Regions from separate parts of the Exiguobacterium sp. TDN 0502 genome, predicted to be linked through region 2. Evidence: riboswitches for the same ligand, from Rfam matches in the RefSeq annotation. Region 2 holds a riboswitch; each other region holds the start of a gene.
The links. Region 2 has a riboswitch for S-adenosylmethionine ahead of ACRPK8_RS10720 (alpha/beta hydrolase). Riboswitches for the same ligand answer to the same signal wherever they lie in the genome.
Positions count from the first base shown of each region.

Region 1: linked by a shared signal. The riboswitch ahead of ACRPK8_RS15325 (Na+/H+ antiporter NhaC family protein) and the one ahead of ACRPK8_RS10720 (alpha/beta hydrolase) in region 2 are both predicted to bind S-adenosylmethionine.
Region 3: linked by a shared signal. The riboswitch ahead of metK (methionine adenosyltransferase) and the one ahead of ACRPK8_RS10720 (alpha/beta hydrolase) in region 2 are both predicted to bind S-adenosylmethionine.
Region 4: linked by a shared signal. The riboswitch ahead of mtnK (S-methyl-5-thioribose kinase) and the one ahead of ACRPK8_RS10720 (alpha/beta hydrolase) in region 2 are both predicted to bind S-adenosylmethionine.

Region 1 is NZ_JBOZGJ010000024.1:501-2,702, forward strand. Features, by position in the region: gene ACRPK8_RS15325 (Na+/H+ antiporter NhaC family protein) at 1-898, opposite strand, end outside; SAM riboswitch class I at 980-1,084, opposite strand; gene ACRPK8_RS15330 (metal ABC transporter solute-binding protein, Zn/Mn family) at 1,153-2,130, opposite strand.
Region 2 is NZ_JBOZGJ010000009.1:59,765-61,966, forward strand. Features, by position in the region: gene ACRPK8_RS10715 (methionine ABC transporter ATP-binding protein) at 1-339, opposite strand, end outside; SAM riboswitch class I at 427-531, opposite strand; SAM riboswitch class I at 783-884, shown strand; gene ACRPK8_RS10720 (alpha/beta hydrolase) at 952-1,710, shown strand; gene ACRPK8_RS10725 (thymidine kinase) at 1,796-2,202, opposite strand, start outside.
Region 3 is NZ_JBOZGJ010000001.1:261,421-263,622, forward strand. Features, by position in the region: gene metK (methionine adenosyltransferase) at 1-949, opposite strand, end outside; SAM riboswitch class I at 1,078-1,204, opposite strand; gene pckA (phosphoenolpyruvate carboxykinase (ATP)) at 1,439-2,202, shown strand, end outside.
Region 4 is NZ_JBOZGJ010000008.1:17,219-19,420, reverse strand. Features, by position in the region: gene ACRPK8_RS09725 (2,3-diketo-5-methylthiopentyl-1-phosphate enolase) at 1-501, opposite strand, end outside; SAM riboswitch class I at 572-673, opposite strand; SAM riboswitch class I at 879-982, shown strand; gene mtnK (S-methyl-5-thioribose kinase) at 1,061-2,202, shown strand, end outside.

The DNA of each region.
Region 1 (2,202 bases), on a different contig from region 2:
ATGTAATCAAGCTGACAAGACCCCCCATGAGAAGCGTCAAGATGGAAATCTCCGCCATCCCTAACATCCCTTCAGACATCGAAAGGACGAAGCCGCTTAAACCAAAGCTACCGTCGACCATTCCGATGATGCCGGTGAGTAACGTTCCCCCGATGAGGACGAGGATGACATTGACGCCAAAGATCGCAAGAACGATGACGGCGAGGTATGGAATCAATTTGTAGAACTCGAATGCCTTAGCTTCGACGACATCCCCTGATCCGGAAACGAACGCCAGTAGGATGATTGTCAGGATAGCAGCCGGAAGAACGATCATGAAGTTCGTCCGGAACTTATCACGCATGTTCGTTTTTTGTGTCCGGACGGCAGCGATTGTCGTATCGGAGATAAATGACAAGTTATCGCCAAACATCGATCCCCCGACGACGGCAGCAGCTGCGATCGCAACGTTGATGTCTGTCGCTTCATGAATACCGAAAGCGATCGGTGCAAGGGCGGCAATCGTTCCGGTAGAGGTTCCCATTGCCATCGAGATGAAGGCAGCGATGATGAATAGTCCGCTCATGAGGAGCGATGGCGGTAAGAACGTCAAGGCAGCATTGACGGTTGCATCAATCGCACCGATCGCTTCTGCCGTTCCGGAGAACGTCCCGGCTAATAAGAAGATGAAGACCATGATCATGATGTCTGGATTTCCGGCACCGGTTGCAATCCGTTCGACCGTTTGATTAATCGATCCTTTCGTCGTCACGGCAGCAAAAATTAAAGCGATCAAAGCGGCGATGAGAATCGGGAATTTGTAAAAGTCGTCATAGAAGATCCCGGCTCCGATGAAGAGGACCAGGAACACGACGAGCGGAAGCAGTGCCCATTTGTTAGGCGTGATCGTTTCATTCATTGTTGACACCTCGTTTCTCAAAGATACAAAAAAAGACCCCTTCGCAAGAAAGAAGGCGGTCTTTATCGAGTAAAGACGCTCTTCTTATCTCTCAAGCTTACGCTTGCTGGATTTGGCACAGTACGAATCAAATCGTCCGCTGCCGAAACATCATTGGGCCAGTCCCTCCGTTTCTCGCGATAAAAAGAAGTCATTCAATTGTCTAAAACACGTTTCTTACCGTACCGCATTGAGTAACGCGTGTCAACTGTACTTTACTGAAGTGCTTGTTTTAATGTCGCAACGTTTTCTTCCATCAACTTGAAATACGAGCTGTTTTGTTGCGCTTTCGTCACTGACTCGAGATTATGGATCGTCACCGATTCAGCGCCGATTTCTTTTTGGATGACACGCGCGACCTTCGGTGAGACTGTCTCTTCGAAAGCGACGTATTTCAAATCATGCATCCGGGCTTCCTTGACTAACGCCGCTAGCTGTTTTTGTGACGGTTCATCTGACGGGGAGATACCTGCAATCGGAAGTTGTGTAAAACCATATCGTTCAGCGAGATAACCGTATGCAGCGTGCGTGACGAGAAGTTCCTTTTTCGAGCCGTCAGTGACGGCCTGCTTGAACTCTTTATCTAATGCATCAGCTTGTTGATCGAAGGATTTCAAGTTTTTTTCGAACGTTGCCTTCTCTTTTGGTACTTCTTTTGACAGTGCAGTCGTAATCGAGCGTGCCATCGCTTTGGCATTGACCGGATCAAGCCAGACATGCGGATCGTATTTTCCGTGGTCGTGCCCGTCTTCTTCGTATGCGTGTTCATCCGTTGCATGATCATCATGTCCGTCTTCTGCGTGCGCATGAAGAGTGGCATCGGATTCAAGCAAGTGGACATCTTTACTTGTCTCGACAAAACGGACGTCCGTTCCTTTTAAGCTCTCTTGAATTTTTTTGGAGTACGGTTCGAGTGTCGTACCTGTCAAAAGGAACAAGTCCCCTTTAGCAATCTCGGTCAGTTGCTTGGAAGTAGGTTCATATGAGTGAGGATCTGCACCCGGTGGAACGATCATCTTGACGTTTACCTGATCACCACCGATTTCACGGGCGATGGCAGCCGTTGCGAACGTCGATGTGTAGACTTCCGTCTGGTTGTCATCTGAAGTCGACGAATCAGTGTTCGATCCGCAAGCGGCGAGGATACTTGCGCTCGCCAGTGCGACGGTTAAAGCAGGAATGACTTTTTTCATTTTATATTCCCTCCGTTGTTAAAACGTAATAATTCCGATTTGGACTTTTTCACTATAGCGGAACGTCCGTGA
Region 2 (2,202 bases):
CTTGACGCCTGCGAGAACAAGAGGTTTTGCGACATTCGTAAAGACCGTGTTTGCATTCAGTAGATTGAAGTGTTGAAAGATCATCCCGATCCGCTGTTTCGCTTGGCGTAACTTTTTCGGTGATAGCTGTGTCAAATCTTCTCCGTCAACCGTCACCGTTCCTGATGTTGGTCGTTCTAATAGATTGACGCAACGGAGCAGTGAACTTTTTCCGGCACCGCTAAAGCCGATGACACCAAAGATTTCGCCTTTTTCGATCGTCAGGTCGACACCGTCGAGCGCTGCAATCGTCTGATCCTTCGTGACGTATGTTTTCTTGACTTGATGAAATGCAATCATTCCGTTTTCCCCCTTCATTCAACAAAAAAAGGTCTCTTCTTGAGAAACAAGAAGAGACCTGGATCCGCACAGTGGCAGAATCCACTCCACTCATCTCTCAGACAGCTGTCTGATGGAATTGGCACAGTGCTCATAAGTGAGTCTGTTGCCGAGGTTTCGTAGGGCCAGTCCCTCCACCTCTCTGGATAAGTATTGCGGTATGAAATTCGTTATGTGTGTTGTTGCAGTGTTGCTTATGTCGTAAAACTAATTTTTACATTACGGGTCGAACCTTTGAAAGTCAACCAATTTTACAAAAATAATCCATTTGGCGCATATCGATGAATTGACAAGTTATGGATTCACTCAATGAACGGATTCGTCATTCGTCAAGAACGATTTGATAAGTCATTTTCGGTCGTGCTACCATCGTCTCAATGATTAATCCGACAATTCCAATCTGATATTTATCAAGAGTGAACGAGAGACCTGGCTCTAGGACTTCACGGCAACCTGCAATCTGTAAGGTGCTCCGACCAGCAAAGCGCGGCTTTGGATGATACGGTGAAAAACTCGTGGACGTCCAAGCAGTGACGTCGACGAGTTTTTTTCATGAATGGAGGAAAAATAGTAATGATGAACTATCCTGTATTAACTGGTGCTGAAGCGTTTTATTTTCAAGGTGGTCCGATCGGCATTCTAATCTGTCATGGGTTTAATGCGACACCGCAAAGTGTCCGCGACGTCGGTGAGGCATTTGCTGCTGAAGGATTCACTGTTTACGCGCCACGTTTGCGCGGACACGGAACGAACGTCCGCGAGTTCGAACAATCGACCGCCCGATGTTGGAAAGAAAGCCTGCAAGACGGCTATGAACGTTTACAAGAAACGTGCGATCACGTCTTCGTCGTCGGTCAATCGATGGGCGCGACGCTCGCACTATCGCTCGCTGCTGACGGGATTCCGTTCGCAGGGATCATTACGATCAATGCCGCCCTCTCCGTTCCATCCTATGAAGCACTCTCGTTTGATGAAGGTCCGCAGTACTTACCGGAAGGGGCACCAGACATCAAGCGATCTGCCTTCGAAATCATCTATGATCTCGTTCCGAGCCGGTGTGCGTTCGAACTCGTCCGTCTAATGGACGAAACAAAAAAACGCCTAGGATTGATTCTTCTGCCGACATTGATTCTCTACTCAGCGACCGATCACGTCGTTCCGCCGTCAAGCTCGGATTACCTGCATCGGCATATCGGAACGAACGATAAACGCAGCTATTGTCTTCTCAACTCGTACCACGTCGCAACCCTCGATCATGACCGGGATTTAATCGTTCGTGAGACGGTCCGCTTCATCGAACGATCAAACCGTTTCTCGCAGGAAATAGGGTAATAAAAAAACAGCCACTCGTTTCCGTGAAGAAGTGAATGGCTGCTAGATCAAAGGACGAGACGACCGCAAGCGGTTCGTCTTTTTTTCATCCTTGTTGCTGCTGTATCGATTGTAACGGCTTCGGCTTTCCTGGCACCTCATGGCAATGCCGGCACCGTGGCTCATACGACTCCGACGCTCCGACTAGGATAATCGGGTCATCATAGTTTGCCGGTTTTCCGTCAATTAACCGTTGCGTTCTTGAAGCGGGATCGCCACATGACAGACAGATCGCCTGTAGTTTCGTCACGAACTCTGCGCGTGCCAGTAATTCCGGCATCTTTCCAAACGGCTCTGCCCGGAAGTCTTGATCGAGTCCTGCACAAATGACACGTTTTCCGTCTTGTGCGAGCGCTTCGATGACTTGTACGATTTCATCATCAAAGAATTGAACTTCATCGATCCCGACGATTTGTGTCTCTTGTGCAACTGCTGCGTACAGATCACGGCTCG
Region 3 (2,202 bases), on a different contig from region 2:
CGTACGCGAGTTGAACTTCTGCTTTGTCTGCAAGACCTGCAGCAACGAGGTTCTTCGCGACGTAACGTGCTGCGTATGCAGCTGAACGGTCGACTTTTGTTGGATCTTTACCTGAGAATGCGCCACCGCCATGGCGTGCATATCCACCGTACGTATCAACGATGATCTTACGACCTGTTAATCCAGCATCTCCTTGTGGTCCGCCGATGACGAAACGACCAGTCGGGTTGATGAAGAATTTCGTTGCTGCATCGATGTATTCCGCCGGGATGACCGGTGTGATGACGTGTTCTTTCAAGTCCGCTTGGATTTGCTCAAGCGTGACTTCTTCCGCGTGTTGTGTCGAGATGACGATCGTATCGACACGAACCGGCTCGTTGTTCTCGTTGTATTCGACCGTGACTTGTGTTTTTCCGTCCGGACGAAGGTAGTCGAGTTGACCGTTTTTACGCACTTCTGCCAAACGGCGTGCGAGACGGTGCGAAAGTGAGATTGGAAGTGGCATGAGTTCTGGTGTTTCTTTCGTTGCATAACCGAACATGAGACCTTGGTCTCCTGCTCCAATTGCATCGATTTCTGCATCAGACATGCTACCTTCACGTGCTTCAAGCGCTTGGTCGACACCAAGAGCGATATCCGCTGATTGCTCATCAATTGATGTCAAGACAGCACACGTATCTGCGTCGAAACCGTATTTCGCGCGTGTGTAGCCGATTTCACGAATCGTTTCACGGACGACTTTCGGAATGTCGACGTAAGTGGATGTCGTGATCTCACCTGCAACGAGAACGAGACCTGTTGTAACAGAAGTTTCTGCTGCAACACGTGCGTTCGGATCCGCTGCGAGGATGGCATCAAGAATTGAATCTGAAATTTGGTCACAGATTTTATCTGGATGACCTTCAGTGACTGACTCCGACGTGAATAGTCGGCGATTAAGGTTTGTCATGTATGACCCTCCCAAAAAAGAATTTGACGGTGTACTCATTTCCCCTAGTTGAGTGGGACGGTAAAATGAAAAAAACCCTTCCAAGTCCAAAAAATGGTCAGGGAAAGGTTGTGCGTTCTTCCTTTACCCTCTTATCGTTCGAAGTGTTTACTTCGCTTCAGGAGAGCACCTTTTCCCTCATTAATATATTGATTAATGTAGGACGGTTGCCGGGTTTCTTCGGGCCTTGTTCCCTCCACCTGCTCAGAATAAGAGTATCCGTTACGAATTACATGATATAAAGTTGTACCTACTCTGTCAAGCAAGGTTTCAAATTCTAGTCGAAACTTTTTGAAAGAGATGTTAAACTGTTAATGCTGAAAGCGTTTCCAGATAAATAGAAATCAGCATCAGAAAATGATTGCTCTCTCTTTAGTATGTCATATATAATAATTGTGTCATACTAAATACGATGAGCCAAAACCAACGTAGGGGAAAGGTGGGGTCAGGATGCCGATGACGGTCCTGAATATCGAAGAACTACTCAAGAAAGAGCATGTGTTCAAACAACTCTCTGTTGCTGAACTTGTCGAACATGCGATTCGAAATGAAGAAGGTGTCCTTGCCGAGAACGGCGCATTATCTGTAGAAACGGGGAAATTTACAGGTCGTTCACCAAAAGATAAGTTCATCGTCCGTGATTCTTCCTGCGAGTCTCACATCGATTGGGGTCACGTCAACCAACCGATGGATGGAGACAAATTTGAACAATTGCTGCAAAAGGTTCTTCGTTACATGAACGAAGCTGACCGGCTCTACTACACAGAAGCCGCAGCAGGGGCAGATACGCACTTTACCCTTCCGGTTCGTGTGCTCACACAATATGCCTGGCATAATCTCTTTGCCAAACAGCTCTTCTTACGCGAGTATCCCGAAGTGGCTGCTTTTGAACCGTTCACAGTCGTCTACGCGCCGGAATTCAAAGCCGATCCTGCCGTTGACGGAACCAACTCCGAAACATTCATCGCGATGTCGTTCGAACACCGGATTGTTTTGATCGGCGGAACGGAGTATGCCGGTGAGATTAAAAAATCAATCTTCTCTGTCATGAACTACCTCTTGCCACAGGAAAACGTTCTTTCCATGCACTGCTCGGCAAACGTCGGACACGAAGGGGACGTCGCCCTGTTCTTCGGTCTATCCGGCACTGGTAAGACCACCCTTTCTGCTGATGATAGCCGTCAATTGATCGGGGACGATGAGCACGGGTGGTC
Region 4 (2,202 bases), on a different contig from region 2:
GTCGTATAGGATCTCATCGTCCTTGACGAGATCAATCCCACCAGCAAGTTGTCCTTCAAGTTGATCACGAAGGAACGATAAATCGCGTCCGATGACCCCTTTGAAGATGCTCATTAACAGTGGACGATCTTCGACACCGATTAAGGAACGGACCCCTTCGATGCCGAACTTCGCACCTGGAAAGTCCGACGTAAATGTATCGGGTAGTAGCAATTCCGTTAATTTGATTTCACCGTCGAGTGAGAGTTTCCCGAAGACGGTCGTCAAGATCGCAGAAAAGTCGCGCGATACATTGTGTTCCGGATAACGAATCGTGATATAGCCTTTACCGTCGCGCTCTTCCGTATGTACGACTTCCCCTTTGAACGAGGCGAGTTGTTGTTGTTCGAGATGATTCAGTTCCGTCCAAGAACCGACTGTCAGACCAAGCGCGAGTTGTTCAGCGCGTTGTTCGAGTCGATCGCGAACGGTCAATTGATAAGTAGCAGTGATATAAGTCATGTCTTTCCTCCTTCAACAAAAAAATGGTCTCTCGTCAGCGACAAGAGACCATGAATGATTCGAACGTGGACTCTTATCTGTCAGCTTAGTAGCTGCAAGAATTAGCACCGTGCCAAAAGGTCGGTTGCTGCGACATCGTAGGGCTTGTCCCTCCGTCTGCTCTTGATAAGAATTGGATGAAATTGTGAAATCTAATTGCAATTTTTGCATGGGAATCGTCACTTGTCAAACTAATTTTAGAAAATTTATTTTTTTGAAAATACTCTTTCTATAGATGGCTTAAAAATGCGATCCGTTTCTGCTTGATTTCGATTTGACAGCAGGGAAGAGGGTTGCGTAAGATTCAAATCAATATCACACACGACAACTACATACGACTCTTATCGCGAGTTGGCAGAGGGAATTGGCCCGATGACGCCGCAGCAACCGACCACTAGGCACGGTGCTACATCCAACAGACGTTTCGTCTGAGAGATAAGAGGATGCAGTGACTTTCCTGCGCCTCTTTTCGATGACGAAAAGAGGCGCTTTTTCGTGTATCACATAGGGGGAAACTGAGATGACATACAAAGCATTTACAGAACAGGACGCGATTGATCGTGTCCGCTCATTAGGACTGATCGGCGACGGAGCCGTCGAAGCAGAAGAGATTGGTGACGGCAATCTCAACCTCGTTTTTCGGATTCGGGAGGGTGAACATCGATTGATTCTAAAACAAGCACTACCCTACGCGAAAGTCGTCGGCGAGAGCTGGCCGTTATCGCTCGAGCGGGCGTGGATCGAACAATCCGCACTCCGTGAATTCGCGCGGCACGCCGTACCGTTCGTACCACGTGTCTTTCATGCCAGTCACGAAGAGGCGTATACGGTCATGGAAGATCTTTCACATCTGACGATCGTTCGAAGCGGTTTACTTGCAGGTGAACAGTATCCGTTTCTTGCAGAACATATCGGTTCTTATCTCGCTCGGACGTTGTTCCATACATCGGACTTTGCGCTTGGTCCGGTTGAAAAGAAACGCGTCGCCCGGACGTACTACAATCCGGATCTGTGCGACATCACGGAAAAGTTAATCTTCACCGATCCATTCCATGATGCGGAGACGAACGAGATCGAGGCAGGACTCGAAGAAGAGGTGGCTCATTTATGGGTAGACGATGAGTTAAAACGCGAAGTCGCAAAACTTGAAGCGCTCTTCATCACAAAAGGGGACGCGTTGTTACACGGCGATCTACATACTGGAAGCATCTTCGCCTCGGCGACAGAAACGAAAGTCATCGACCCTGAATTCGCCTTCTATGGTCCATTCGGATTCGATGTTGGACAGTTCATCGCCCACTTATTCTTTGCGGCATATCCGGATTATTCAGCACTTCGTGATGCCCGGATTCGGGACATCGATACGTTCTGGCTGACGTTCGCTTCGACGTTCCGTGCCTTATGGGAACGGGAAGCTGTCGAACCGTTCCAGACATCGGGACTCGTCGACGATGTACTGAGTACGATCTTACAGGATGCCCTTGGCTTCGCCGGTTGCGAATTGATTCGGCGGACGATTGGTCTCGCGCCGGTCGCTGATCTGGAATCGATCGGTTCTACGACGGAACGCTTAGAGCGGAAACGTCATGCCTTACGACTTGGTACTGCCTTGATTAAACGGCGGACCGAATGCCGGACATTCGATGATTTACGGAACTTTGA